DNA from 3 places in the Photobacterium sp. DA100 genome. Region 1 is predicted to be linked to each of the others. Evidence: riboswitches for the same ligand, from Rfam matches in the RefSeq annotation. Region 1 holds a riboswitch; each other region holds the start of a gene.
The links. A riboswitch is a leader RNA that binds a small molecule or an ion and turns the genes downstream of it on or off. The one in region 1 is predicted to bind cyclic di-GMP.
Positions count from the first base shown of each region.

Region 2: it holds a riboswitch for cyclic di-GMP, as region 1 does, so the genes downstream of both, PTW35_RS10615 (TfoX/Sxy family DNA transformation protein) here and PTW35_RS23980 (glycosyl hydrolase family 18 protein) in region 1, are expected to answer to the same signal.
Region 3: it holds a riboswitch for cyclic di-GMP, as region 1 does, so the genes downstream of both, PTW35_RS12735 (lytic polysaccharide monooxygenase) here and PTW35_RS23980 (glycosyl hydrolase family 18 protein) in region 1, are expected to answer to the same signal.

Region 1 is NZ_CP119424.1:1,367,125-1,377,669, forward strand. It holds gene PTW35_RS23970 (hypothetical protein) at 1-141, opposite strand, end outside; gene parM (plasmid segregation protein ParM domain-containing protein) at 134-1,165, opposite strand; cyclic di-GMP riboswitch class I at 1,894-1,977, shown strand; gene PTW35_RS23980 (glycosyl hydrolase family 18 protein) at 2,134-4,731, shown strand; gene PTW35_RS23985 (cadherin repeat domain-containing protein) at 4,806-7,622, opposite strand; gene PTW35_RS23990 (NADPH-dependent FMN reductase) at 8,176-8,703, opposite strand; gene PTW35_RS23995 (NupC/NupG family nucleoside CNT transporter) at 8,874-10,079, opposite strand; gene PTW35_RS24000 (LysR family transcriptional regulator) at 10,351-10,545, opposite strand, start outside.
Region 2 is NZ_CP119423.1:2,284,445-2,294,989, reverse strand. It holds gene PTW35_RS10640 (ABC transporter permease subunit) at 1-1,368, opposite strand, end outside; gene PTW35_RS10635 (ABC transporter substrate-binding protein) at 1,424-2,599, opposite strand; gene lpdA (dihydrolipoyl dehydrogenase) at 2,613-4,877, opposite strand; gene PTW35_RS10625 (carboxymuconolactone decarboxylase family protein) at 4,890-5,477, opposite strand; gene PTW35_RS10620 (hypothetical protein) at 5,618-6,010, opposite strand; gene PTW35_RS10615 (TfoX/Sxy family DNA transformation protein) at 6,232-6,822, opposite strand; cyclic di-GMP riboswitch class I at 6,947-7,053, opposite strand; gene PTW35_RS10610 (substrate-binding domain-containing protein) at 7,258-8,262, opposite strand; gene PTW35_RS10605 (heme ABC transporter ATP-binding protein) at 8,672-9,493, opposite strand; gene PTW35_RS10600 (iron ABC transporter permease) at 9,490-10,482, opposite strand.
Region 3 is NZ_CP119423.1:2,782,026-2,792,570, forward strand. It holds gene PTW35_RS12715 (ABC transporter permease) at 1-98, opposite strand, end outside; gene PTW35_RS12720 (oxidoreductase) at 506-1,003, shown strand; gene PTW35_RS12725 (GGDEF domain-containing protein) at 1,016-2,164, shown strand; gene yiaY (L-threonine dehydrogenase) at 2,292-3,440, opposite strand; gene PTW35_RS12735 (lytic polysaccharide monooxygenase) at 3,794-5,302, opposite strand; cyclic di-GMP riboswitch class I at 5,379-5,485, opposite strand; gene PTW35_RS12740 (bifunctional protein-serine/threonine kinase/phosphatase) at 5,729-7,522, opposite strand; gene PTW35_RS12745 (NarK family nitrate/nitrite MFS transporter) at 7,626-9,101, opposite strand; gene nirD (nitrite reductase small subunit NirD) at 9,393-9,731, opposite strand; gene nirB (nitrite reductase large subunit NirB) at 9,745-10,545, opposite strand, start outside.

The DNA of each region.
Region 1 (10,545 bases):
GTGCTCATTGCCGGATTCTGATTTCAGCCTGGCAAAATCGTCAGCCCATTGGTGCAGTACCTTACTGGCATAAAGATCTGCCGGGTTATTAACCGGGTCGAGATAAATGGAATAATTGATCCGTTTTAGACGATCAGCCATTTACAACCTCTTGTTCTGGCATATTAACCGCCTCGCCATCGGCATGATACAGACACAATTCACGCGCCAAGGCTTCTTGCGGCTCGTCCACCAGCACTACGCGCTCGCCCAGTGTTTCGTAGGCTTTTTTCACTGCCGGGAAAATTAAGCTCGCACCGCCACCGACCAAGTAGACACGGTTCGGGTTCTTGGCAAACTTCTTCGCTTCGTACGCAACCTGCTTGCCAAGCTCGTCGATTTTGGTTTCGATTTTTTCAAGGATAACTGGGATCTGGGTTTCATCATTCACGACTTCCCGCACAAAATCCAGGTTATCGCGCTGCTTGATAAGCTCATTCGCCACCAGGTAGCTTGAATCACTATCAGCAACTGCCAAGGACTTACGAGCAACATCGGTCACCATGGATACGCCAATTTCGTTATTTCCGTAAATGGCAGAGACATCATCAAATTCGCCGACAATCACCCCCATATCCAGCGTAGTCCCGCCAATATCAATGACCAGTGAGCGATTGAATTGGCTAACAGACTGCATCGTCAAAGTCGAGAGCACAGCAGGTAAACTCTCGGGCATTACTTCGACATCAATGATATCGAACAACTCACCTTTGTTGAGTTCAATTTGACGCATCAAATTATCGCGCTTGCGGGCAATTTTCGCTTCGTTTTTTTGGCAATCTTCGGCGTTGTAATATTCGGTAATAGGTAGTGTCACCACCAACTTAACCGGACCCGGTTCAATACCTGTCTGCAGCAGCGCATGGTGAACGGAAAGTAGATTCAGATCATCATACTGGTAATCAACATGCGTTGTTTCCAGGGCTTTGTCTGAAGTCATGTCGTAGGTATATTTGGTTGAGCCAATCGTATAATTAAAGATCTTCTTGTCTTTTCTCAGTGCGGCACTTTTCCAGTTTTTACGGAACGAGTTAGGAGAGATAACGGTATGTAGTTCACCTTGTTCAATCCAACTTACTTTAACGTTGGTTGAACCGTCATCAACCGCAAATTTACGTGGCGTCATTGTTTTCCTACTTTTTCTCGGTGAGAGTGATTTGTCTGCGCGAAAGTAAATAAACCACCGGCCAATGGCAAACCTAACGCAATGGTTTTGAAGCAGTTCAGCAAAACAAAAAAAATCCGACCTTTTTGTTTAATATCCTTCAGATTTGGTCGATCCGCCCGCATTGCAAGCCAATAAATGCCACCGACTTGGATCGGCTGATACACTCAAGCAGTAAACTTAATTTACCACTTTAACTTTCTTTCTATCCAGCACTCTAGTTTGGCTCATCAATAACAGCAAACAAAAAAACCAATATATACATACTCTTAAAGTTAAATCAGCCAACCATTCACACATTATTGGTGTGGGAGTAATGAAAGGCTAATGAAATAAGTATCCAGAAACACTAAATATTTCTCATTAACTCGCCCTACCACTCACAATCAATAGAAATTCAACTGACGAATAGAAAATCACCGCCCATAAACCTGACAAATAATAAAAATAGTAGACAAAAAAGCGCTGAACATATACCAGCCGCACGCATTACCAGCCATAAACTGGTCGCACCAATTTGCTAGATAAAGATCACTTATTCATTTCAATTCAAAGAGTTAATTAAAACCCCACTTCAATCAACTTCATGAAGCAATATCACATAGTGACAATTTTTCGCTCCATTCAGGCATTAGCAAAAGATTTTTCTTTGACCAAAATAAGCGCCTTTGCTACTAATTTAATGGTACTTGTGACAACGGCAAACTAAATGAAAGTTTAGGACGCAAAGCTTCCGGTCTAACGAGTTTCTCAATGATAGCGGGGCTACCTCAAGTGGAGTTTCTCCATTTACGTTGTGCTCGTATTTATTAAAACAAATGAAGCGTGATTGTAATGGGTTAATTCTATTTTTCTTAATTTATAAATAGAAAATCAATTTATCTCGCTCCCTGAACCATTATTCGTTTTAGGTAAATGGAGTTTATTCTGTGAAAAAGTCTAATCTAGCCATATTTATTGGCGGTTTACTCTCGTCTTCAATAAGCTACGCAGCCGCGCCCGGTGCCCCTACCATCGACTGGGGTGAGCACACTTACGCCCTCGTCGAGCTAAACCGTGATGCCAGCAGCTACGAAGATATCGTCGTCGGCATCCACGATACTGTTGCCGTGACGGTGTCTTGGCAGTCCTGGAGTGGCGACCCTGCCGACACGGCCAAGGTCAAACTCGATGGCAACACGGTTTGGACCGGCAGTGGCAGCGTCAAAAGCGCCACCTTTGATGTCAGCAAAGGCGGTGTCTACGACATGACTGTCGAACTATGTAACGCTGATGGCTGTAGCGAAAGTGGCAGCGTCAAGCTTACAATCGCCGACACGGATGGCAGCCACCTCGCTCCACTAGTCCCCGTGCTACAAGAGAACAACAAGCCTTACACCAATAAGTCCGGCAAGGTGGTTGGTACCTACTTTGTCGAGTGGAGTGTGTATGACCGCGCCTTCCCTATCGATAAAGTACCCGCTCAGAACCTGACGCACATTATTTACGGTTTCACCCCAATCTGTGGCGGCAACGGCATCAACGATAGCTTGAAACAGATCCCTGGCAGCTTCGAAGCACTGCAAAAAGCCTGTGCCGGACGCGACGACTTCAAAGTCGCCATCCACGACCCATGGGCTGCACTGCAAAAAGGCCAGCAGGGGGTTAACGATTGGGCTGATCCTTACCGGGGTAACTTCGGTCAAATGATGGCATTGAAGCAAGCCTATCCGGATTTAAAAATCTTGCCATCAATTGGCGGCTGGACGCTTTCTGACCCTTTTTACTTCATGCATGATGAAGCGAAACGCCGCACCTTCGTCAACTCGGTGAAAGAGTTCCTGCAGACTTGGAAATTCTTCGACGGTGTCGATATTGACTGGGAATACCCCGGCGGTAACGGAGCCCACCCTACCCTGGGCGACAAAGAAAAAGATGGCGAATTGTACGTCACACTGATGAAAGAACTGCGTGAAATGCTGGATGACCTATCGGCAGAAACCGGCCGGACTTATGAGCTGACTTCTGCCATCGGCGTCGATGTCAAAAAGATCGAGGTGGTTGATTACAGCCGTGCCCAGCAGTACATGGATTATATTTTCCTGATGAACTATGACATGTTCGGCGCATGGGATTTCAATAACTTGGGCCATCAATCCGGACTGTATGATGCCAGCCATAATCCAGCAATCACCCACACCACAGACCGTGGGGTAAACGACCTGTTGGCTCAAGGGCTTGATCCTAAAAAACTCGTCATTGGCGTGCCGAAATATGGCCGTGGTTGGAAAGGTGTCCACAACTATACCGGTGATAATCCAATGACCGGGCAAGCTACGGGCGCTATCGATGGCACATGGGAAGCCGGCGTGCTCGATTACCGTGATATTGCCAACAACCATTCGGGGGCTGGCTGGGAAGATCGCTATGACGAACAAGCCGAAGCCTCCTACAAATGGAACCCTACCACCAAGGAACTTATCTCTTACGATAATGCCAGGGCAGTACAAGCCAAAGGGAACTATGTTCAGCAAAGAGGGTTAGCCGGTCTGTTCTCGTGGGAAATCGATGCCGATAATGGCGATGTCCTCAATGCCATGCACGATGGTTTGGGGCATGGCGGAGTGACACCACCACCGGTAAACAAGCCACCTCATGCTAATGCCGGTGTCGACCAAACGGTGACAGGGCCTATCGATGTCATTATTGATGGCTCAAATTCCTACGACCCAGAGCAACAAGCAATCAGTTATTCTTGGAAGCAAACAGCTGGCGATACTCTGCCAATTGCAGGCGAAAACGAAGCTAAGGCCACCATCACGGTACCGTCTACCGATACTGACATCAGCTATACCTTCACCCTTACCGTAACTGATGAAGAAGGCCTGACTGACACTGACACGGTGACCATCACCAACAAAGCAGAGCAGGAAAACCAGCCACCGAGCGTGTCGCTGCCAGCCCAGCTTTCGGTAAAATCGCAGGATAACTTTACCCTGACTGCCCAAGCAGATGATCCAGACGCTGATCCATTAACTTACAGTTGGGCCATCCCGCAAGGCTTTGCTCTAGTCTCCGGCCAGGGCACCGCCTCGCTGACCCTTACCGCTCCAACTGTTTCTGAGAGCACGCAGGCAACAGTATCAGTACTGGTATCAGATGGCGCTTTGGATGCCCAGGCACAAACCCAGGTCACAGTGACCCCTAAAGATACCGGCGGTAATGAGTGTGACCTCACCGACCCGAATGCTGGCAACTATCCAGCATGGTCTGGTGGTGCGGTATACAACACTGGCGATCAAGTTAGTCATGATCAGCTGGTATGGGAGGCTAAATACTGGACACAAAACAATGAGCCAAGCGTGACTGCCGATCAGTGGAAACTGATTAGCGATGTCGAGTTCGGCTGGAACACGGGAGTAGCCTATAACGGCGGCGATGAAGTCAACCATAATGGCAACCGCTGGAAGGCCAAATGGTGGACCAAAGGCGAAGAGCCTGGAGTTGCAGCTGTGTGGGACAACATCGGAGCCTCAACCTGTGACTAACAGGTAAATGGCCACCGAAATAAAAAAACAGCGGCTCACTGAGCCGCTGTTTTCAATCTAGCGCTTGTTATAAATTAATCGCGTGATAATTTCACTTCAAAACGATCCCACTCGACTAACTGCTTCTCTACATAACCCGCGCCTGATGGCTTTTCTGCGGTTCGATAGATCACGAAAGGCTGCACCGCATTCCAGTCACCATCGTAAAAGTCATATCTATCAATCAGTGATTTATCGACAACAGTGTAAGTCACAATACGGTTTGTCGGGCCAGTTTGACAATAGTTTCCTTTGTAAAAAGGCTGAGCTTGTTTTTGCGCCATCAAATTTGGCAAATTCATAACATTCACTGTCGTCGCACACCCTTCATAGCGTTGCACATATAACCTTACCGACTCTTGATATTGATGACCGGTCTCTCCAATCGGCTCGGCCGATTGCACATCCACAGACAAGGCGACTCCCAACCCCAGCTTCTGTACTTCCTCGATAGTCGGCTGCATTACCGTCGCACCCGCAAAATCAAGCTCTGTAGCCTGGTATGGCGAACTGTAGGCATCTATCGTACTCCCTACAACAGTAAATACCCCTGAAATAGTCAGATCACGGGTAGCGCTCCCTTTTGCCGGAGGCACAACGGAAAGGTAACTGGCCGACATAGGTGCCAGTGCTTTGTAGAGTTCACTTTCCTGCTCGCTAACTTGCAAAGCGAAAAATTTTGACGGCGTATAGTCCAATAACGCGAGCTCTCCCGAATTAGGATCGACCCTCAAATACTGTCCAACCCAACCACTCGACAGGCTTTGCAGGCTATAGCTTCTTGTTCCATATTCTTTTGGAAGATCAAGTGTCACTTTCTTCAGTGGCTCATATTCGAGCTTATCGTGACGAACCACGAACCCTGGGTGCGCCGCCTTATCGATAAACGCGCCGGCATAGTCAGAAGCAGATAAATAGTTTCGTGTTTCGGCAGCTTCAAAAAGCACGTGAAAAGACCCGGTTGAGCGCATCTTCACAGTACCATCAGAGGCTACGGTAACCGGAGAGGTATCAGCTTGGTACACCTTGAAAGCAATATCTCCTTTGAGGTTTTCGATTAGCGGTGAAATAACTCCATCAGACGTATAAACTGCATCACTGTAGTCAACGGTGACAGGGTTCGGTGCTTTTTCGATGGTCACTGCGAAAGAGGCCGTCGCCGGACTGTATTTATCATCACCTGCGTCAGTGACTTGTACCACTGCATGGCCTGCATTGTGGATAGTGATTGTTCCTGTTTTGGTATCAACCGCAATCACCCCTTGCTCGCTTTTATCCTCCAGCAACTTAAAGCTCAAGTTGCCAGTTCCCCCGCCAATAGCGGGTGGGCGGATGGTAGGGTTTCCTTCAGAGAAGGTACGCACCAAATCGCCGTCGACAATTAAGCGAGAATCAGCAGCGTTCACCACTACACTCATGCGTTTAGGCTCTGAGGCCAAAAAGTTATCACTCTCCTCACGCTCTACCGTGAAATTGGCAATACCGCTGCGTTTTAATCTGAAACACGCATTGGCAGCGTCATACTCAGCAATATTGCTATCACTGCTGGAGACTGGCAACACGCGCAGTATACCCACATCGCCCTCAAAGACGACAGCCTCACAATAGTCGGGGAAATAGGTCGTAGTCACATTACTGACTGTAAACTCAGGGTATGGCGCCTTGAGCACATTCACGGTCAGCGGTACCGGTGCCGATGGCAAGTAATTGTCGCCACCATCATCAATCGCCGTCAGCTTCGCTGAGCCAGCGCGCAGTACCGTCAAACGACCACCATCGAGCGATACAACATCCGACTGCCCGCTTAGCGTCAACTGGCCTAATTGCCCTTCCATTCTCGGCGATTCACTCATCCCTTCGGTATAGGTATAAGTCAGTTCACCGGCTTCCATCCCCGGGTGCACCGCCGGATTAACCGTAACGGTGAACGGATGCTCGTCAGCGGCAAAATTGGTATTGAGATCATCTATAGCGCTCACCTCAGCTTGACCCACCCGCAAAAAACGAAGTAGCCCGGTTTGTGCGTCTACCTCAATCACATCGTTACCGCTTACCACTTCGTAGCGCACTGGCGCGACATGGTTATTGACGGCCGGTGAAAACAACGTGGTAGCATCAAACATAACAACGGCATCGGATACCTCTAGCTCTGCGCGCTTACCGAGTTTGATCAAGACAGTAAAAAAGGCTTCTTGTTTGGCATAACCAAACTCACTGCCCAAGTGTTGAGTCACTTTGACTTTGGCCTCTCCTACTCTAAGAGCTGTCATCAAGCCTGAGTCTTCCGAGAGGGTAATTACTGGTTCGGCCTCTTCCTCTACCAACTGATACTTCAATCGCCCCCCTTCAGAGCCACTGATTTTCAATGGGCTTAGTGTTAAACCCGATTGAAAAGCACGCTCTTGGGATGAAAATTCGAGTTTATCGGGATCTAAGGCCGCAATAGTAATTTTGGCTGACTGGGTAGCTTCGCGGTAATTTCGATCACCACAATCAGTCAAGATCACCTCAACCTCGCCAGGTACTCCTTTCGCAGCAATAATTCCCGTTTCGGGATCAAAGTCCACTAACCCTTCCGGTTGGAACTCGACGGTTACCTCCCCCCTCTGGCCAAGGACAGGCAATATAATATCCTCGCCAGCAATGGTCGGGATGGTAATGTCCGCAAGCTCTAGCGCCTCATTTTCAGCTTGCTCAACCACAACATTAAACGTCGTGCTTGACGTCTTGTATTCCTTGCTACTATCAACGACTGTGACTTGAGTTTCTCCTGCAGCAAGTATTGTAATCTCTCCGGAAAGCGGGTCTATCCGGATCACATCACTCGGTTCACCTGCAGAAATTTTGTACACTGCACTTCCGACTTGGTGGTCTACTTGAGAATGGGCAATACCTTGCTCAGAAAAGGTTAAAGAAAGGTCTTGAGCAGATAGTGCTGCACGGTCTTGTTTTTCTGCAGGCTTTGTTAGTTCATTGGATTCGCTGGACCCACCGCCTCCGCCACCACATCCAAATAAAAGTAAGCTTAATATAACCGCTGATATTTTTAATTTCATTTTCATGCATGCTGCCCGTAAAAAAGCATGGTTTACTACATCTGTAGCAAACAACCATTGAACACCGTTTTATTTGGCTTGGGATTATAAATTCAGCATCTGTTAAGATTCAAGAATAAATATGAATAGATATGTATGGATAAAAAGCTATGTTTAAATAAAAAATGCCATGAAAAACTTTAACTCACTAAAAACAACAAGTTAAAGACAATAATAAATTGCATTTAAAATCCATTAAATTATTACACCAAACATAACTTTCAAATTTGAAATACATGAGGGTCGAAGAAGGCTGCATTGCCCTCGTGATTATTGAACTCACAAAGGCAATGTTCGAATAAGGCTTAGCTTACTGCTGCAGTAACTGAACCGTCGTCACGATCTTGTCATTTAAGTGCGGATGAAGAATTCCCCCATTTTCAGGGTCGAAGTTCTCATGAAAACTTGGCACTGACAAAGAAGCTTTCACTTCAGCACCAAAAAATGGCATCGAAGCCTCAGCGGCAGCCAATACATTCTTAGCCCCACCGGGGCCCGGAGAGGTTGACAGCAATACCATAGGTTTGTCCTGGTACACTTTCGGCTCTATACGCGAAACCCAATCGAACAGGTTTTTGTAGGCAGCGGTATAAGAGCCGTTATGCTCAGCAAATGAAATTAATAGCGCATCCGCAGATTGAATTTTCTTCAAAAAGGCATGGGCCAACGCCGGTTGCCCTAGTTCCAGTTCCTTATCATGGCTATACAACGGCAGCTCGTAATCATTCAAATCCAATATTTCGACATTGTAGCCTTGTATTTGTGAGGCAGCGTAAGTAACCAGTTGTTTATTGATAGATGTCTTGCTATTGCTGGCCGCAAAGGCGATTACTTTCATGTTGTCTTCCTTTTCATTATGTATTTTTTCACTTGCCAAATAACAGTAGCAACTCCGACCAGTTAAGCAAATCTAATCCCTTGTATCACTCCCCTATCCATATAAATCAAAAGGGGAGGCCTCAGCCTCCCCTTCTCAATCATTGATAGCGCCAGCTTAAAAGGCCCTGCTTATAGTGATAGGATAACACCAGCAATAGCCGCACTCATCAAATTGGCCAACACACCGGCAGCAATAGCACGGAAGCCCATCCGCGAGATAAAGTTACGACGCTCCGGGGCCAAACTGCCTAGGCCACCAATCAGGATTGCCATGGTAGACACATTGGCAAAACCACACAGGGCGAATGTAACAATGGCTAGCGAGTGCGCACTCAGTTGCTCTTTGACTTCCATCATTTGGATGAAGGCGACAAATTCGTTAACCACCACCTTGCTACCAATCAAAGAGCCCGCGACCAAGGCTTCATTCCATGGCACGCCAATCAAGAAGGCAATCGGGGCAAATAGATAGCCAAGGATAATTTCAAAGCTAAGCTGAATGCCAAACAAGTCACCGACATTACCCAGCAAACCGTTGAGTAGCGCAATAACACTGATAAACGCCAGCAGTGTGGCACCTACCGCTACGGCAATGCGGACCCCAGACATGGCACCATCAGCCAAGGCTTCAACTACGTTGGTCGCTCGAGGCAATTCCACTGAGGTAATTTCGTCTTCATCATTGGCCTGATCGCTTGGCGGTACCATCATTTTTGCCATCAACAAGCCTGCCGGTGCCGACATGAAAGCCGCTGCAATCAAGAAATTCAATTCCACGCCCAGTGATGCGTAACCGACCAGAGTACCGCCCGCAACAGAAGCCAAACCACAGGTCATCACAGCAAAAAACTGCGAATCACTCATTTTCGTCAGATAAGGTTTCACCACCAGCGGCGCTTCAACCATTCCAACGAAAATATTAGCGGTTGCTGAAAGCGATTCGGCTCGACCTGTGCCCAGCAGACGCTGCAGAGCGCCACCGATGATATTGATCACTTTTGGCATCAGGCCAATATGATAGAGCGCAGAAATAAGCGCCGAAAAGAAAATAATGATGCCCAGTACATTAATGGCAAAGACAAATCCGACACTGCCAGTCGCCAACCCGCCAAACAAAAAGCTAATTCCCTGCTGGCCATAATCAATGACGCTGGACACACCGGCTGTTACGGCATTTAGCGCATCTTTACCCGCCGGAACATAGAGTACCAACAAGGCAAAGATGATCTGCAAGCCAAAGGCGAGAGATACCGTTCTGACAGGAATATTGCGACGGTCTGTTGATAATAGATACGCAATAACCAAAATGGCGAAAATACCCAGTAAGGAGGACATGAAATTAGCACCTTTGCTCTAAATGTTGAGCCGCGCATTCTAGAGAGCAAAGGATTGCGTACAAGGTCAGTTTGCTATTCGTTTGTTACAGCAAGAAATGACCAAGAAACCAAACAAACATAAATAATTGATTTTAATGCAATTAATATGGATCCAGTTTTGATTATTGCCAAATGGAAAAAGTATTTATGCCTTCACGCACAATATTCTGCTGCTAGCTGTCTAAATTCTCAGCAAAAATTGAACTGCTGCCCACACAGCCAAAGGAAAATTATAGTTTCACCCAAGGCTTCAGCGCCTCATCCCAATAAGGATTATCACCAATATACTGTTTAAAAAAGGCAATGACCGCACTGATCTTTCGAGGCAAGTGCTTGCGACTCGGATAGACCGCATAGAACGGCATCGTTTGATTTGCCGTCCAGTCAGGTAGCAGCTGGATTAACTTCCCATCCCTGAACTCGTC
Region 2 (10,545 bases), on a different replicon from region 1:
CCCCAAGCTGCGGCTACATTGGTCAAGGCGGGTATCATAGCTACGCCATGCGCCATCGAGAGCCAGATACATGTAAGGAAAAACAAATATCAGGTGGCTCCAACAGACCCATAGCCAGTAGTGCTGGCCAGGGATCATGTAAGTCACGATTTGGATTCCAAACAGCAAAGAGAGCTGAGGCGTGACCAGCGGAATAGCAACCAACCAGACAGGGAGGCCCCGCCGGTATTTTTGGCGGTACTCAAGACACGCTATTACCAAGAGCAAAGCGACTGTGCTCGATACCAGTGCCAGCAAGAGTCCTGTTCCCATCAGCTCGGCCAACGTTGGCAGCTCTTGCTGCCAGAACCGCGCGCTATAGCGGGTGGGAAGCAAGTCGGGAAAACGCCATCTTTGGGCAAAAGACCAGACTATCAACAGTGGGACGATCAGCGCGGGAATAGCAATGAACGGGCTGTAAAGTGCCAAATGACGATGTGGCATTCGCTTGCTGTGCTTGGTAGCTCTAGGGCCTTTTGTCATCCAGCCTCGCTGCAGCCTTAAGCAGGCCCACTCGACAGAACGGATGAAGCCAAGGCTGGCAGCTGTGGTAATGAGCAGGAGGCAAGCACCTGCTGCAGCACGAGGAAGCTGGTGGAGTTCGGGATCGTTAAACCATTGCCATACCAGAATCGACAAGGTTGGAGGGCGTGTCGGGCCCAAAATCAATGCTACATCCACAACCGACAAGCCATAAGCAGCAACCGCAAACAGGGACAGGCGTAACTTAGGAAGCCATTGCGGCAGAATAACCTTGCGCCAAGCCTCTGAATGGCAGTAACCCAAGCTGGCAGATACCGCACAGAGCTGGCCCACGTTGAGTTGCTTGAGAATAGGGATACTCATGATCAGCAGGAATGGCGTCTCCTTGATAGCGAGTGCCAACATCAGGCCGATCCCGTAGCTGTCCTGGATAAGCCCTATCCCAGCTAATTCCGATAGCCCCAAAGAGTCAAGAAGCCTGAAAAACCAGCCGGTCGGAGCAAATAGCAGGGCAAAGCCAATGGCGAAGGCGACATGCGGCATGGCCAGCATGGGGGAAAGCGTACGTTCGAGGTTCAGCCAGCGCGCCGTTTCCCAGTATCGCCTTAGGATGATATAGGTGAAAAACAGGGCCAGTACGGTGCTGCCCAACCCTGTGAGCAAGCTTAAGGCAATAGAGACAGTGAGGTTAGGCCATGTGGCGACAGCATGAAGCGCGGTGAGGCTCACACCATCAAAGCCAAGTGTAGGTATCCAAGATATTGACGGAAGCAGCAGCCCAATCATGCCCGGCAACAGCGGCAAAAAACACAGCACAAGGGCAACAATAAATAACAGATGAATCATAAATCACTCGTTGGGTGGGAGCCGACTCCCACCCTGAAGGCTTAACCCTATAATATTAGCTGCCGTAACGCTTTTGCCATTCCAGCTCTATGGCAGTCAACCAGCTTGGATGTGGCTCAGGAATGGATTTAAACAGTGAAAAGCCTTGAGTGCCTCTGCTGGTCAAGGCCTCCTGTTTCAGGATGGATGGGTCCCCCCAAACCTTGGCATCTGCCTTGCGTGCTTGCGCTTCCGGACTCATCAGAAAATTAATCGTGACCAGGGCACCTGCTTTGGCTCGAGCGTTCCACGGGATTGCCAAAAAGTGGATATTGGATAGCGCACCTTGTTCAAACGCATAAGCTTGAGCCGTTTCTACCAAGTTACCATTCTCGATAGCGGCGTTGGCTGCATTGGGGTTGAAGGTGATCGCCAGCAGTAGCTGCCGATCATCCAGCAACTGAATAGTTTCGCTGGTGCCTGATGGGAACCGCTTACCTTGCTGCCAGGCAACGGGATGGAGCTGATCCAGGTATTGCCACAGCGGTGCGGTGACTGTTTCGAAGCGTTGGCGTTCGGTCTGGCTGTCAATCTCGCTGTATAATGAGTCCGGTTGATTGGTCAGTTCCAGCAATGCTGCTTTGAGGAAGCTGCTGCCGTGAAACTCTGGTGGTTGAGGATAGCTGACCTTGCCCGGATATGCCTTGGCCAAGCTCAGGAGCTCAGCAAAGTTTTTCGGTGGGTTATTCAGCGTTTCCTTGTCATGGATAAAGACCAGCTGGCCCACGCCCCACGGGGCTTCTAAGCCAGCAGTGGGCTCGGTGAAGTCTTCATCAATCGGCAGGCGGGTATCCACATACTGCCAGTTCGGAAGCTGTTGGGTAAACGGGCCATAGAGTAGGTTGCTGTGTTTCATCGAACGGAAATTCTCACCGTTGATCCAAACCAGATCGACACTGCCGCCAGCGTTTTTTCCCGCCGCCTTTTCTGCCAGCAGACGTTGGGTGGTTTCGGCAATGTCTGCCACTTTGACATGCTTGAGGTTGATACCGTACTGCGACTGAAGCTGACGGCCGGCCCAGCGCAAGTAGTCATTGATCTCTTGGCTGCCTCCCCAAGCATTGAAATAGACGGTTTGCCCGTTGGCCTGTTTGACAATTTCATCCCAGTTTTGCTCGGCTTCTGTCGGGGGCTGTGCCGTGCTGAGGCCAGAGGCCAGCGCAAATGCCAGCCCAAGCAGTATTTTTTTCATGATTTATCTATCCCTATTTTTCGCTCAGCGCGCTTTCGTTGCGGCGCTTGGGTGGAGTTTCAACCGTGTTAAGTTGAAGCGTGGCCTTGGTCATTTCATCCTGCTCGCCAGCTTGAGCCTTTTTGCCTTTCCGCATCCAGCGATGGTATTGCTCAACCAGTGCCAGCAGCCCCTGCGGAGCGTTGGCCTGTTTCCAAGCGCCTGCGGTATATTTTGCCGCTTCGCTCATGGTGGGGTATGGGTGAACGGTCGCCAAGATTTTGTTGAGGCCTAGGCCATGGCGCATGGCTAGGGTAAATTCCGCAAGCAATTCACCAGCATTATGACCAACAATCGTTGCCCCGAGGATTTTGTCCTTGCCTTTTGGTGTGATCACCTTGATGAAACCATGGTCTTCACCATCGGTAATTGCACGGTCCAGGTCATCAATTCCGTAGGTAACAATATCAAAATCAATACCTTGTTGCTTGGCTTCTTTTTCGTTGATACCCACACGGGCGACCTCTGGCGAGGTGTAGGTGGCTGCAGGCACGACCGAGTAATCGGCTTTGAATTTCTTGAACTGGCCAAATAAACCGTTCACTGCGGCATACCATGCCTGGTGGGCAGCTGCATGGGTTAATTGGAATGGCCCTGCTACATCACCGACAGCAAAGATATTCGGGTACTTGGTCTGGAGGTACTCATTGACCTCCACTGTGCCACGGGCAGAAGTGGTAATACCGAGTTTCTCTAGGCCGAAACCTTGGACATTGGCGACACGTCCAAGGGCCAGCAATACCGCATCGAACTCAACCTCAACGCAATGGCCTTGCTCTGCCTCGAGCAACACACACTGGTGTTGTTGGCCATGCTCGTCGGTAGCGACTTTGAACTTCACGGCTTTGTGATTTGTTTTAATGGTAACGCCATCACTCTCTAAGCTGGATCTGACCTGGGCGGCGACATCACAGTCTTCACGGATCAGAAGCTGATCGGCCATTTCGACCAGGGTGACTTCGCTGCCAAGTCGCCGGAAGCTTTGTGCCAATTCGCAGCCGATTGGGCCGCCACCCAATACCAGCAGGCGTTTCGGCTGTTCGGTCAAAGACCAAATGGAGTCGGAAGTCAGATAGTTGACTTCATCAAGGCCAGGAATACTCGGTACCAGCGGACGGGCTCCGGTCGCAATGATAATATTACGGGTGGTTATGCGCTCGCCATTTACCTCTACCTCCCAAGGCGACAGGATAGTGGCTTCACCGGCTACACAGTTTACGCCCAGTTTACTGTAGCGCTCGACGCTGTCATGGGGCTCGATTTTGCCGATAACTTCATGAACCCGACTCATTACCTTGGCAAAATCGACCTTGGCCTCACCGGTTTGGATGCCGAATTCGTTGGCTCGGCTGATTTTAGCCATAGTGTGTGCGGCCCGGATGATGGCTTTGGAAGGCACGCAACCGGTGTTGAGGCAGTCGCCACCCATTTTATGGCGCTCAATTAAAGTCACTTTGGCCTTCACCGCAGCAGCAATATAAGCACTGACCAGACCACCGGCGCCTGCACCGATCACCACCATATTCTGATCAAAGCAAGCAGGCTTTTTCCATTGGGCATAAACGCGGCGCTGGTTGATAGCTTGCATGAAGGCTTTGGCAATAAGCGGGAAGATACCCAGTAGGGCAAGAGAAACCAGCACTGGCGCTGAGACAATGCCGCTCAGACTGTCAATCTGACCCAGTTGGGTGCCGGCATTAATGTAGACGGCGGTGCCAGCGAGCATACCCAGCTGGCTGACAAGGTAATACATACGGGTGGTGATAGGTGTCAGGCCCATCAGCAGGTTTACGATGAAAAACGGAAACACCGGGATCAGGCGCAAGGTAAATAGGTAAAAAGCACCGTCTTTTTCGATACCACGGTTTATGGCCGACAGGCGGTGGCCGAAGTTAGCCTGAACCCAATCGCGCAAGATATAGCGACTGAACAAGAAAGCCAAGGTCGCACCGATACTGCTGGCAAACGAGATCAGCAGCAGACTCCACCAGAACCCGAACAGAGCCGCGCCGAGCAGGGTCATGATGACGGCTCCGGGCAATGAAAGCGCAGTGACAACGATATACAGGACAAAGTAAGCCAGGCTAGATAAAAACGGTTTGGCATGGATGGTATCAGTCAGCGCCAGCTGCTGTGTCTTGGCTTGTTCCAGCGTGAAATACTGGCCAAGATCGAAGAGAAACCAAACAGCGATCAGCGAGACGACAATGCTGATCACCAGCAGTTTTTTTCTGTCCATAGCTTGCTCCTGTTATTTGTCCGTGTGCGTAGGGGCATCAGAGGGTTGTATATCACTCGGTTGAATAGGTAGTGAGCAGAAATCTTGCTTTGGTACATCGAGCGCAGTGTTAAATTTCGCCGATAAGTTTTGGAATGCAACCAAGGCCGTTAAGTCAACAATAGCATCTTCATCGAACCACTGTTTCAAGGTTGCTAGCATCTCATCAGTGACACGTTGTCCGGTAATGGTCATGGCTTCCACATAACCCAGTACTGCTCGTTCCTGCTGATCGAAAAGGTCACTGTGCTGCCAGTGGGCTAGCGCTTTGATTTTCTCTACAGAGTCGCAGCGTTCGGCAAGCTTCATGCCGTTGGCATCAACACAAAACTCGCAATCATTCAATTGCGATACCCGGACACAAATCAGTGAGCGAAGGATCGGGCTTAACGGGGAGGTGCGGCGATCCAGGTAGCCGAAGAAACCGGCAACCAGCCAGAACAGAGTAGGTCGCCGTCCCCAAAGTTTAGCTGGGTTAAGGACTTTGCCATAGTGGCGTTTTTGCAACCACAATAGCGGCTTGATAAATAAAGAATAGTTTTCTTTGGCGGAGATGCGCACGGTAGCCCCTTGTCTCTTTGTTATGCCACTTTGAGCTTATCGAATAGGTGGCAGTAATTATTACTGAAATTATCAGGTAGTTATGAGACAAAGACCTAACGAAGAAGCAAATTATTTCACGCGAACGCCAAAAAAGATGATCAGTTGACCGATATTTGTACAACTTGGGGCTTGGATTGGCTAATGACCTTGTCTGAAGAAAGTTCAGTTAGCACTATGTAGCCACTTGCCATCAGAGGAATAAAGGCAAGCAACATAGTTTTACCTATGTGATAGTTACGATACCAATACTTGCGGGCCCTGATTTTGAGCATCAGCCCCCAACATAAAAGCAGGGCATTTAAACCGGCTATTGGGATCAATAGTGGCTGAAGTGATTGATAGGTAGTGATGTTATTTTGTACTAGGATAAATGCTAACAGGGGAGGAAGCAGGCTGAACAGAACAAGCGTTCGCATAATTCGCGGCCACTTGCCAAACTTATCCTTGAACATCTGATCACTCTGTCCTGGAAAAGGTTTGGAACAGTTCATAGTTACCCTCCGGTGTTATTTGAAACATATTTTACAAGTGTCAGTTTGCAATTAAAGGGTGTTGAGCGATTTATAAACAGTGTTGTGAGTTGATTCAATCTTTAGCGAAAATTGACAAAAAATTGGCAAGGAAATGCTTGATTGTTGACACTTGTCATTGACGCGAATAATACAAAAAAAGAGACCTTCACGATCTCTTTTTATATATGAAACTCGTCGTATTAGCTTAATTTTGCTAGTAATTCAGAGCGACGATCTTTGGGAATAACCGACCAATGTTGGCCGCTTATTGCCCCCTCTAGTGCCCACAGCAAATCGATACTGACGGTGCCTTGGTGACTGTCCTGCAATGCTTTAAAGGCATTGATTGAGCCTGCTTCTATTAAATCATCGACTGTACAAATCCCCGCTTTTTTAAGCATTCTTTCATTTGCCAGGCGAAGGTTTGGTAGGTCTTTTATTCGATCTGGTGATGCTTTGTCTTTTGTTTCTTTATCAACTTTAGCTGCATCAAGAGAGCGGGTTGCCTGCTCAATGATCTTTCCAGTGTCATTCCACCATTCGTCTGGAATGGCGTAATGTTTTGTTACGACTGGAAAGCCGCGTTTTTTATAAATATATGGCTTAAGCCCTGCCTTTTTATATTCTTGTTCGTTTTTTGCGTTGGCGCGAAGATGAAGTTTGTCATTTACAACGAGTGCAAACATTGTTTCACCCGCGAAAATTCCAAAACCACCAAACATTGAACGAGACTTAACGTTATCGAAACAACTAAATAGGCGTAAAGATTCTTTTAAAATTGGTTTGTCCATGCTTCTTCTCGGTGAAAGTTTCTTGGGTCACCTAACAACAGAGCGAGGATTCAAGAATAGCAAATATCATTACATTACACTGTCAGGAAAAAGTAAGAGTTTCCTGATGTTAGCTGCTATATCCATCGGCAACCCCGCTACCATAAGTTGACTGAGTTAATAAAAACTCCGACGACTCTTAGGCCGGAAGCTTTGCGTCCCTACCTTTCGGTAGGTTTGCCTTGTTCGTGACATTTTAAGAATATCTCATATGATATTTTTGAACTTGATCGCAACTTTCGAAATGTGATGTTGATTCCAGAAATTAACAGCTAATTTTGTTCATGAATGAATATTTTTGTCCCAAAAGCCAATATTTAACACAGTGCAATTGGATAAAAAAACGGAGGCCAATGCCTCCGTTCTAATTCCAAAAAAGTAAACGATACCGGATACTTAGTTAAGTTTCTTCACCGATTTGCGGATCACCAGTTCAGGTATCATTTCAAACACTTGGGGTGCGTGCTCTTTGTCTTTTACGCGTTGCATCAGAATTTCAACAGCACTCTTGCCCAGACGACGTTTCGGTTGGTGGATAGTCGTCAGTGGCGGCGAGAAATACGGGGCCAAATCGATATTGTCGTAGCCGACGATAGAGATGTCTTCCGGTACGTTAATTCCCGCCTGCTGGAAGGTACTGATCATTGCCATAGCCATGATATCGTTGAAGCAGAAGATAGCCGTAGGGCGTTCTTCCATGGCAATGAACTGTTTGGCTGCAGCCACGGCAGATTCACATTCGAAGTCGCCTTCGAGGATCCACTCTTCCTTAACTTCAAGGCCGGCTTCAGCCATAGCTTTTCGGTAGCCTTTCAGGCGTTCGCGACAAGCTGTCTTTTCGCTGTGGCCCGTTAAGCAACCAATCGTTTTGTGGCCATGCTCAATAAAGAACTTGGTCGCCACATACCCGCCAAGCTCGGCGTTATCCTGAATTTTATCTGTATGCGGACTTTCTGGGCCCCAATCCATGATCACCATAGGGGTCTCTTTCTGACGCTCGAGCAACTCCAGTAGCTGTTCATCCAGATCCGAGCACATCACCAGCAAGCCATCAACACGCTTTTCGGCCAACATGCGCAGGTAATCACGCTGTTTCGATAGGTTGCCTTCGGTATTGCACAAAATTAGAGTGTAACCGGCGCCATAGCAGAACTCTTCAACCCCGTGAACGACTTCGGCAAAGAAAGGGTTGGTCGATTTGGTTACCAGCATACCGATGGTTCTTGTTGTGTTGCATTTCAGGCTTCGCGCAACCGCACTTGGTGCGTAATTCAACTCTTCAACCGCAGCCAATACCTTCTTTTGCGTTGCTTCTGCGACAAAGCGCGTTTTGTTAATCACGTGAGAGACTGTGGTTGTCGATACACCAGCCATACGTGCAACATCTTTAATCGTTGCCATAGTTATTCTTCTAATAATAAAGGTCAGAGAACCTTATAAATTAATACCTTACTCAACAGAAAAATGAACTAGATCACCATTTTCTATCCGAGTAGTTCATTGTTCTGTTGGGTACGAACCGCAGAAACGGCAAAAGGCCGCATCACGAATGGGCGGCTTCGTTTCTTATTCCTGCTGTATGCTTAACATGCCATATCGCATGTGTTGCATTGTTTAATCGCTTGCGTTCACATTTTACTTAGTGTGGCCTAGAGTGCAATGATTGTTATCTCAAATTGCATAATTCGTAGCTAATGATCGGTTTTTTGCTTGCATGGTATACAACAGGGCCAAGATGCGGCCCCGTTTTAGGTGATTTGCTTAGTTATGCAGTTTGGTAAGTTGCGGACAATCTTGGGTGGACTCCGGGCTAAGCCGTTGCCGGCAGCACCACCGGGTAACCCTCTATCGGGTGGTGAGTGATGCATACTGGCCAGCCATATACAGATTTGATTGTATCCGCTGTCAGGGCTTCTTCCGGGGAACCATCGGCCTGAATTTTGCCATGGTTGATGATGACTAAGCGATCGGCGTACTGCGCCGCGAGATTAAGGTCATGGATCACGATGATGACAGCGGCACCAGCCGCTGCCATTTGCTTGGCTACAATCAGTGCGTTGTGCTGGTGGGCCAAATCGAGGGCCGAAGTGGGCTCATCCAGCATTAAGATACACTGCTCTCCGGCATGGCTGAGCTGGGTCAGCACCCTGGCGAAGTGGACGCGCTGCTTTTCACCGCCTGACATTGATGGATACAGACGTGGTGCGAGCTCGGTCACCCCGAGCATCGCCATTTTTTCCTGAGCGATTTTTTGTGTCTGCGCATTGGGAAGCTGGAGCGGGAGTGTCCCCAGCTCCACGACTTCCTGTGCCGTGAAAGCAAACGAGAGGGAGCTGTGTTGCGGGAGAACGCCAAGTCGTTTTGCTAGTTCCGAGATAGGCCAGTTTTGCCGAGGAGTGGCAAAGACATTTACCTCGCCCTCGGCCTCCACTTCACCGCATAGCACTTTGAGCAGAGTACTTTTCCCCGCGCCGTTGGGCCCTAAAAGCGCGGTTAGCTGACCGCTTTTGATCTGCAGTGAAAATTCGTCGAGTAGTGTTTTTCCACCTAGGGTCAGTGAAAGATTTACCGCTTCAATGGCGATGCCACTGCCCGTCAAGACTTGCGGGTTTGAAGTCGCCAGGTGATTCATGACAGTTTGCCTTTTTGCTTGATCAATAGATATATGAAGAATGGGGCACCGAGCAATGCGGTGATAATACCCACAGGCAATTCCGCAGGTGCTGCAACAACACGAGCAAGCATGTCTGCAACCAGCAGGATCAACGCACCGAGCATAGCCGAAAGCGGGAGTAGGGACTTGTGGTTGGGCCCTGAGAGCATTCGGCTGATGTGGGGAACGATCAGGCCGACAAAACCAATCACACCGGTGAGGGATACGGCAATGCCAACCCCCGCGGCGCACAACAAAATAAGTACACGCTTCAGGCGCTGGACGTTAACACCAAGATGTTTGGCTTCGGCTTCACCCAACAAGAAGGCATTAAGGGCATTGGCATTGCGATCAAAGGCAAATAGCAGTCCTAGCAAAGTGCAATAAGCCAGGCCGATACCAGGCCATGTTGCTCCTGCTAACGAGCCCATTGTCCACAGCGACAAATCGCGAAGCGCTTGATCATCGGCGTAGTAGTTCATTAACCCCAGCGCCGCGCCGGAGAGGGCACCAATTGCCACACCGGCTAGCAACATGATAGTCACCGATGTGCCATTTTTGTCTGTGCCGAGCTGGTACACCAGAAAGGTGCTGACAGCGCCACCGATAAAGGCAAAAACGGGCACTGTGCCCAATGTTAGTAACAGTGGAGAGCTGGCTGCTAGTGGCGCAAAGATCACGATGGAGAGCGCCGCACCGAGGCTGGCACCACCGGAAACACCAATGATGCCAGGATCTGCCAGCGGGTTTCTGAATAGTCCTTGCATCACGGCACCACACAGGGCAAGGATCGCGCCGATAGCCATGCCAAGCAAGGTTCTCGGTAGGCGGATCTGGTGGATAACGATGTCGATATGCGGCGGCAAATCAAAGTTAATAGGTAACAGCGCCCTGAAACTGTCGGCAAAACTGATATCCATCGGCCCAACGGCGATCGACGAAGTGACGGCTATTACCAGTAATGTCATACCGACAGGAAATATCAGGCCGGTTGGGATTCGTTGTAACTGCATTATTAATATTCTGCTTAG
Region 3 (10,545 bases), on a different replicon from region 1:
ATTGCAAGGCCAACGGCCAGGCTCACCAATGACAGATGCTCTACAGTTCGAGAGACAATGACATCCCAGTTGTCCAGAACGAAATTGAAAATTTCCAATTTGCACTCCTGGATTTACAAGTTGAACACAGATTGTTTATTGATTATTTCCGCTTAGATGCCGGAAATAGTGATACAACCATAAGGTTGTCAAAACAGGGGCTCCGCCCTGATAGACATGGTTTTCACCATAAGCACCGCCTGCCAGACCATAAGTCATACAAGCGGCAAAGGAAGGGGGATTCTAGTGAGTAACCCTGAACAGCTCAAGTTTTTTCAGGAATTATTTTGATCTCACCACTTATTGACGCTCAAAAAACACACAAACAAGTGCTAAGCCAATGATTTTATATGAAGCTTAAAAAGCAAAATTACAATGAACTCATTCTATTTTGTTTTCATTTCTTTGCCTCATTTCTTAAAGAAACAACTACAATTAATTCAGTATGATGATTGGGGGAGATTCAATGCTGCGAGCACGTGCGAAACTTATGTTATTTTGTCTAGTTGGTTCCCTGTGCCTTTCCACTGCATTTTCCGCTTGGAGCAAAGGCATTCCGCTGGCGATTTCAGGCAAGAGCCTGTCAGGGGACAAGTTGTCGCTTGAGCTTGAACGCAGCCAACTCGAACAGCTTCCCCAAACCTCCCTCTCGACTAACCTGCCTTGGCTAGAGCAGAGCGCGACCTTTCAAGGGGTCCGGCTGCTGACACTGCTAGAGCACCTCAATCTGTCAGTCTCCAAGCTCAAACTGCTGGCCCTCAACGACTACTCGGTGGTCGTCAGCCATGATTACATCAAGCAATACAACCCATTACTGGCCATCAAGCAAGATGGCCAGTATCTAAAAGTGCGCGATTACGGCCCGTACTGGATCATTATTTCATTGAATGAACATCCCGACGCCGCCGCAACCGAGCACCTAGCAAACATGGTCTGGCAACTTGCGTATATCGAAACGCACTAACCGAGTAGCGTTATGGAAAAATGTCGTAGCCGTAAAATCACCACCCTACTCGCCTTTATAACACCGCTGCTTTTCATCAGTATCCTGATGGCCGTGACCGCGCTCAAACGCAACTCAGATGTTATTGCCAACAGCCAAAATGAAGTGGCATGGTATGTACTCCAGCTCAACAAAGAATATGCAGAATTCCACCACCTGCTGCACCGCTACAGTGTTGGCACCAGTGATCATAACGATATGATGCTGCAGTATGAAATTCTATGGAGCCGCTTCAAGACCATCCTCACCAACACCCATATCAGCCATATTTACCACTTTGACGGCGCCTACCACCAAATCAGCAAGCAGTTTGACTATATCCAGTCCATCGAGCCGCAGCTACTTGCACTCCAACCGGAGAATGCAGACTCAGACTTGAGCAAGCAGGTCAAGGACAACTACGAAAATCTCGTGGTTTTCCTCAGCCACAAATTCCGGCTATCGAGCGGCGATCTGCTCAAAAAAGTAAAAGCGACCCATGCGATGAAAATGCTTATTTATTTCTTGCTCTGCGCCATTGTCCTGCTTGGCGGGATTTTACTGTGGTCGTTATGGCAAGAGTCTAAGTCGATGCGCAAGCTGGCAATGAGCGATACCTTGACCGGAATTCATAGCCGGTTGTGGCTTAACCACCAGCTCACTGAGTTAATCGATACCAAGCAGCCCTTTCGCTTCTACCTGATTGATTTGGATGGGTTCAAGCTGGTCAACGACACCCTGGGTCACCATGCTGGGGATACCCTGCTGAAAACCGTTGCAAACCGGTTAGCGGCACTGAGCGGGGAGCACTACCACGTCGCCCGGATGGGCGGGGATGAATTTGCAGTTATCGAATTGCTCGCGGTGCAACACGAAATCAATATCAGCCAAAAACTACTCAACAGTTTCCAGCAGCCGGCAATGTTGAATGGCAAACCTTTCGCTATTTCTGCCAGTATCGGCAGCAGCGAATACCCGCTCAATGCATCAAGCATGAGTGAAGTACTGCAACAAGCTGATTTCGCGATGTATGAAGTCAAACAACGGGGAAAGAATGGGGTGCTGGACTATCAGCAATCCGCCCCCGCAACCGATCCCGGCACGACTTCTTCTAACGTCAAGCCATTCTCGAAAAGTGTGTAAGAGTCTATGCCTTTCGGCCAGAAACAAAAAAGCGCCCGTTTGATGACGGGCGCAAAAATCAATAGTGCAGTGGATAGTGCCTGCTTATCTTTCATCAATTCCCGCTGAGCAGGCACTCAAAAAAGGCTTACATTGCCGCGGCAAAGATGGCTGAAATCTCCTCGTGGCTTGCTTGTTTCGGGTTGGTGAAACCACATGCATCTTTCAGGGCATTATCCGCAAGCACAGCAATATCCTCGGCTTTGGCACCCAGCACCTCCAGCCCCGACGGGATGCCGACATCTTTGGACAGCGCCTGGATCGCTTCAAGTGCAGCTTCTGCACCCTGCTCAGGCGTCAGCCCTTCGACCTTCATGCCCATCGCCTTAGCAACATCAGTCAGGCGCTCAGGGCAAACCTGCGCGTTGTAACGCTGGACGTGCGGTAGCAATACTGCATTACAGACACCGTGTGGCAGATCGTAGAAACCACCTAGCTGGTGCGCCATGGCGTGAACGTAACCCAGTGAAGCGTTGTTGAAGGCCATACCGGCCATAAACTGCGCATACGCCATTTGCTCGCGCGCTTCGATGTTCTGGCCGTCTTTCACTGCGGTGCGCAGGTGGGCCTGGATCAGCTCGATAGCCTTGATCGCCACAGCATCGGTGATCGGCGTTGCCGCCGTAGACACATAGGCCTCAACCGCATGGGTCAGCGCGTCCATGCCGGTCGCAGCCGTCAGGGATGCTGGTTTGGCTAGCATCAGCTCAGGGTCATTGACAGACATCAACGGGGTGGTGTTCTTATCAACGATGGCCATTTTGATATGGCGCGCTTCATCGGTAATGATGCAGAAGCGGGTCATTTCACTGGCAGTACCGGCTGTAGTGTTGATCGCAACCAGCGGCAGCTGCGGTTTAGCTGATTGGTCGACACCTTCGTAGTCAGCAATCTCACCACCATTGGCAGCGACAAGGGCAATCCCCTTGGCACAGTCGTGCGGAGAGCCACCGCCCAGTGAAATCACAAAGTCACATTCACCTTCTCTGAGCAATGCCAGACCGGCCTCAACATTGCCAATTGTCGGATTTGGTTGTGTACCATCAAAAACAATAGAATTAATATCACGCTGTGCCAGAAAATCGGCAACCTGCTTGACCATACCAATTTGGCTAAGCACTTTATCGGTCACAATCAGGGCTTTTTTAAAACCGTGAGCTTTCACCGAATCAGCGGCTTCAGTCAGGCAGCCCGCGCCCATCAGGTTTACCGCAGGGATGAAAAATGCGCTACTCATGATAAATTCTCCATAATTATCAAAAACTAATTACCATAAACCGCTTGTAAACCAAAGAACCACTTAATGTTCAGGCGGGCTAGACGTAACCAGTCTCTGTGTGTGCGAATAAAAGCTACCACCAAAAAAGTGTGCAACAATTTGATCTGAGACAAGTTATAAATTCCCGGCAAAAAATGATCGAGGGGATTTTGAGCAAGATCACCAAATCAACAGGTTACACACCAACATTGTCCACAAGGAGAAACACTACTTTTCGATTTATCACTAAGCAGTAGAAGCGTTTGTGAGCTAGCGCTCATAAAAAAACGCTGGCTTGTGCCAGCGTTTTTCCGATCTCACCACTTGGTTAGCTATTGCTTGATCCAGGCATCTTGCCAAGCAGAACCGTATCCCGGTTCGTAGTGATACGGCGAGTCGATGTTGCACCAGCCGCCTTCAGGGAAAGGACGGCACTGGTAGGTATTGCCATCGCGGCCGAGTACCACAGTCTGGCCCGGTACATAGCTACCGATACCTTCAGGGTAGGCATAATCATAATCCCCACCACCTGAGCTCTCCTTGATAGTGATTGACTTGGCCTCGACCACCTGTTGCTCGTTGCTAGCCGGATCTGTCGCCGTCACTACCACGCTGAACGACCCCGTCTGATTGGTAGACAGTGACATACCAACACTGCTGTTATTGATAACATCATTGTCCGATGCCAATTGCTGGCCGGTGCTATCAAGCAGCGCCATGTTAATCTTGTAGTGCCCCTCAGAGCTCACCGTGGCTTCGATGTGAGCTTTACCGTCAGCCCCCAAGGTGTATTGACTTTCCAGCCCTTGGACGGTTACCGGCGCAGGCTCAATCACATCCCCATCACGCACATCGAGAGCGTAGCTATAATCTGGGTTGGTGACAAAAACCTGGTTGGCATACAGATCAGATGGCTGGTAAACGATATCGCCGGAGGCTTGTTCCACACCGATTTGAGTCACAGTCGGGTATGTCTCGTTGATCAACTGGGCCAGATCATATGACCAGGTATTGATGTTCTCGTTTGTGGCTGTGATTGACAGCTTCTCGAAAACAATTTCTGAGCCTTGTTTATTGAAGATCCGGAACCAGATGCTGTCGCCATCCTGGGCTTCTACCCCAGGCTTGACGTATTGGCCCTTAGAGGTCCACTCCGGCGGCAGCACTTCACCGTCAAAACGGATATCGCTACAGTTGTAGAAGCCTTCACCGACCGGATCATTACGCTGCCAGCGGGTTACCAGCGTGGCATCACCACTGCGACCGCTTGGCAAGGTCACATTGATTAGGTAATACTGGCCGTTGCCTTCCTCCGTCACTGCTACATTGCCTGCAGTATCAATCAGCTCCAGATCATCCCAATCCAAACGACTATGGGCAGCATTGTAGCCCGGCTTGGTCAGGTAGAACTGCCAGAAGCTCGGGTTATGCGGGGCGGTTGCGCGGTAGCGCAAGGTGAAGGTCTCACCAGCTTTCATCTCAGTACGCTGCCAGTGCTCAGAGGCCACGCTCATGCCGCTCTTGCGCGTGTCGCCACCAGAACAGATAGCCCCATCGGGCACTGCGGCTTTGACGGCATCCATATTGTTGTAATTCGGTACCAAGGCTGCAAACTCGTTCTTCTGCACCAATGGATAGGTCCCCGATTCCAAAAATGACGCGCGGCACGCCTCATTCGGGATCTGCGAGCCATCAGATGGGCCCCAGTGGCCGCCATCTGATTCACAAATCACTTGGCGGGCTGCTGGGTACTCAGCATAGCCGTGGGCATTGACGTGAAGTGAAGAAAGGGCTGCCATGACTGACATTGCGCCCAACGAAAAGTGAATAACTTTATTCATGTTTAGCTTCCATTATGATTATTGTGGGAAGCCAGCTAACGGGAAGAAGCCACTGCTTTTATCTTGCTTTTCCCAATCAGGTAACCCCGCTACCATAGAGGCAAATCATTGAAACAAACATGACCGCTCCTTAGGCCGGAAGTTTTGCGCCCTATCCTTTCAGATAATTAGCCTTTAGCTGACGATACAAAAATAGGTCACTTCAATTTGTTGGTTCGCCTTGAACCGCTCGATTAAAGAACCCGGTTATATTTATAGTGTGTTTCTAATTCACCACAAAAAATTATAAATTAACAATGGAATGGCGATCTCATTTAATTCACAGTTATTAATATTAATAAATTAATTTGACGAGATGTAATATTTCATTCACCTAAAAACATTCACCCTACAAATAATAATCCAGCCAAACCAACATGAATAATATTAGTGCACAGAGATGGTAAGTTGCACAATAACAATAAAAAACAAACAGAGCGATACGACTTTCCAGAACCTGACCGGGTTCTTGCTTTTCAAACAACGTCCACTTGCCTGCTTCATTATTTCAGCCGAAGGATGGAACAAATCACCGGCGAGTTCAGAAAAGGCCGCATAACGCAGATTGGCTTGAGGAAAGCACCCTTTTCGTATCACCAGGTCTAACCAGGATGGCAGATCGCGGCGGTAATTCCCCAAAGGTATATATTCCGGCCATCGGCTTATAGCCGGTGACGATGTAACAGTCTTAGAAAAAGAATAGGGAAAATGCCCGGTCAACATCTCGTAAATAATGATAGATACAGAATACATGTCAGACCTCATGGACAATTCTCCCCCAGACAAACACTCTGGTGATAAATATTTAATATCACCAACGGGTACGGTTTCCACTATAGGGGTATGTATTTCATCAAAGTGTTCAGAATAAACTGAACCAAAGTCAATAATAACAATTTGATCAAGTTGATTAACGATAAGGTTTTCTGGTTTGATATCGCGGTGAATAAGGCGATGACGCTGCAAAACACGAAGTGACTTAATTATCTCCTCTGCCATTAGCCGCACTTCACCTAAATCTGGCTTGGGGTTATCGTCCATCCACTGACGTAATGTTTTTCCTTCAACCCAATCACAGACATGATATAGAAAGGGGGAATGACGGGAAAAAGGATGAATCTTCATTATCCGCGGGTTAGATATCTGCTCCCCCAACCAACCCTCGCGAACGAACCCTTGCAAATACTGATAGTCCTCTGCAAAATTCAGTGAGGGCATCTTCAGTACATAGCGTTTAGTGTCAAATTCACTGACCGCCAAATAAACATGGCTCCGTGGGCCGCTGTGCAATACCCGCAGAATACGGTACTGGTCAATCCGGTTGCCTTCTTCCAGTACCGGCGGGATCACCCGCCCAGTCAACTCCTCAATATATTCATCCATGGTCAGGCTTGGCAGCGACTGGACTTCAAGCAGCACACTCGAGACATTGTCCTGGCTGCCCGATGCCAGTGCGGCCTCCACCAGCTGGCGAGCTTGCTGTTCGGCTGGCAAAACGGCCGCGGACAAAATTTGCTGCAGTTCGGCTTCGCCCAACCACTCGTGGATGCCGTCTGTTACCAACAGCAGCCGGTCAGCATGCTCTAGCCGTATTTGCTGGAAATCGACTTCAATGTGGCTGTCCATGCCCAGCGAGCGAGTGAGAAAAGACTGCTGACCATATAGCTGGCGACGGTGATCTTGGGTAAGTGGAATCAGGGTCTGATTACGGTAGAGATAGGCTCGCGTATCTCCCACATGCATTATATAAGCCGTATTGAACTTGATGATCACGGCGCAAAAGGTAGTTACCAAGCCGTTATGCTGCAGCTCGGATTGGCAGCTCTGAGAGTAAAGCCATTGGTTCAGGGCATGCAGCACTTTGCCTGCTGACTGCTTCACCCCCCAGGTTTTTGGCGTTGCATAGTATTCTTCGACAAACTGACTCACACTGATCTGGCTCGCTCGCTGCCCCTGCTCGCTGCAGCTCACCCCGTCTGCCAGGCAGGCAACGACCCCTTTGTGTACCAGTTCATCACGCTGCGCAGGCTGGCAGATTGCAAACGCATCTTGGTTACTGGGCTTACACCCGGCCACCGAATACCCGCCAAAGTCCAACTTTAGGGTATTGGTCCTTGAAGCCCATTCCCCCCTATCCGCTCTCTGGTGGGATATGCCTTCTGGCCCAGTTGTGTTATCCATCCTCTCCTCCTAGAGCCCCTTCACCCTGCAGTTGGTCACCCCAGTACTTTCCATCAGCACGGCCGGCGGCCTACTCTGCCCCTGCAGGGTAGGCCGGCCAAGCTTATCGGTTGGCGACATCAATCATCACGATACTGCCGTCTTCATTGATCTCGGCGATCTGCCCACTTGGCTCTTCCATCATCAACAAGGTAATGAAGCCGATGACCGCCGTTGCCGCTATCACGTAGAAGAAGGTACTGTAATCAACCACTGACAAAATGGTCAGGTAACACACCGCCCCAACGTTCCCGTAGGCGCCGGTCATCCCGGCGATTTGGCCGGTCATCCTGCGTTTTATCAGTGGTACGGTCGCAAACACCGCCCCTTCCCCCGACTGGACGAAGAACGAACAAGCCATTGCCGCTACCACCGCGAGCCATAGCGGCCAGCTGCTATCCACCTGCCCCATCAGGAAGTAGCCGGCAGCCAACCCTGCCGTCAAGATCAGCAAGGTCGGTTTACGGCCGAACTTATCGGAAATCCAGCCGCCTCCCGGACGGGACATAAGGTTCATGAAGGCATAGGCAGAGGCGACCATACCGGCCATCACCGGTGTGAGCTCAAAGGTTTCCGAAAAAAACAGCGGCAGCATTGAAACCACGGCCAATTCAGAGCCAAAGGTGGCAAAGTACAACACATTCAAAATCGCTACCTGCTTGAATTTATAGCGATGCACTTCGGGCACCGGCTTCTCAAATACCGTTTTATTGACCCGCCATACCTGCAGAACTTCATAGCAATAAATCAGGGCAAGCACGGCATAGATGGTCATCACCGTGCTGTCCCCCAGCATGCCTATCCCGGTCGGCGAAAGCTTCCATGCCAGCAAAGCCAAGGCCCCATACATAGGCAACTTCATAAACAGCAGCAGGAAGAAGTCCCCTTTCGAGGTCACCTCCATTGCTCCCAACTGCTTGGGCTTGAAATAAGTCGAGCCCTTTGGGGTATCTGTCACGTTGGCATAGAATACAAAGGCGAACAGCAGACTCATCATGCCGGTGATCGCCATGGCGTAACGCCAGCCATCTTCGCCGCCGAACAACACAGCAACAGTGGGCAAGGTAAAGGCCGCCGCCGCAGAGCCGAAGTTACCCCAACCGCCATAGATCCCTTCTGCCGTCCCCAACTCATGATGCGGGAACCACTCAGAGACCAAGCGGATCCCGACCACAAACCCGGCCCCGATAAAACCCAGGGCAAAACGGGCAATCGCCGCCTGGACGAAGCTGTCTGCAAAAGCGAACACAAAACAAGGAATGGAGCAAACAGCCAGCAAGGCCGCATAAACCAACCTTGGGCCATATTTATCGGTGAGCATGCCGATCAGCACCCGGGCAGGTATGGTGAAGGCAACATTGAGGATCAGCAGGGTTTTAATCTCTGCCGTAGTGAGCCCCAACGAGCTTTTCACCGATTGCAGCAGCGGCGCAAAGTTGAACCACACTACAAAAGTGATGAAAAACGCGAACCAACTAAGGTGGAGAATTTTCATTTTCCCCGTAAACGAAAGGATATTGAACTTGCCTATTTCCGACATTTTGGTGCTTCCTGTATTAACTGACTTACACCTTTAATGCATTGTTCATACCAAAATTATTACACTTAAATATCAAGAACTTACCCTTACAAACTCATTAAATCAAACCATCCAGCACCAACATGAGCCAAAACTTAACTATCAAGCACCATATCGATCCAATTTATAACAAATTTGGCCTGCTTGTTAGAAACAAATCGACACTCCTTATCCATTTAAAATATAGGGTTAAATAGCATGAAAAAATAATCACAGCAAAAGCTGTGATTATTAGTGTAAATAGCTAATTGACTACAAATTAAGCTGCACCTTTTCTCCTTGGCATCGCACCGCGAAAGTCTTCAATTTCACTTCCGGCTGCTCAATACACTGACCTGTTTGCAAGCTGTAGTGCTGCTTGTACAGGGGGGAGGCCACCACCACCTCATCACCTATCGAACCCATGATCCCCCGCGACAGTACATTGGCCTCACCAATCGGATCGTAGTTCTCGACAGCATACAGGGAATCTGACCGGTGACAGTAAAAGATTGCCACTTGCTCGTGGCCCCATAGCACACAAACGCCGGAGTTTTTAATGAGTGCATCTCGATGACACACGCTATACCACTCAGCCTGCTTCTGCTCCATGCTACCCTCCTCTTTACTTCGTAATATCAATAACATTAATTGATTCACCAACAAATCCACCGGGCGAAGTGCCAGCCGCAATGTTGGCCTGACCTTGCTCCAGTACCCTTTCTTCCCTGGTCATAGGCCTGCGCTGTCCCCGCTCCGACACATAGGCCAATCGGCTATCTTGCTGTTCACTGTTGATAAAGTGCCTGAAACGCTTGAGTTTTTCAGGCGATGCCAAGGTAGTTTTCCACTCACACTGGTACTGGCCGAGCGTTGTTGCCATCTCCTGCTCCAGCTCGGTAGCAATACCGAGGTGATCATCTATCACCACCTTCTTGAGGTAATCCAGTCCGCCGTCGAGGTTTTCCAGCCACACCGAGGTACGCTGCAACCTGTCAGCGGTGCGGATGTAGAACATCAGCAAGCGGTCGACATAACGCACCAGAGTTTCCGCATCCAGATCGCCGGCCAGCAAGTCGGCATGGCGCGGACGCATCCCGCCATTACCGCAAACATACAGGTTCCAGCCGTTTTCCGTCGCGATCACCCCAATATCTTTGGACTGGGCTTCGGCACATTCCCGGGTACAGCCGGAAACAGCAAATTTTAGCTTGTGCGGGGATCGCAGCCCTTTGTAGCGATGCTCAAGATCAATAGCAAAACTGACACTGTCCGCCACTCCGTATCGGCACCAAGTACTGCCGACACAGGATTTGACGGTACGGACCGCCTTGCCGTAGGCATGGCCGGTCTCAAATCCAGCATCCACCAGGATGCGCCAGATCTGCGGCAATTCATGCAGCTGGGCACCGAACAAGTCGACCCG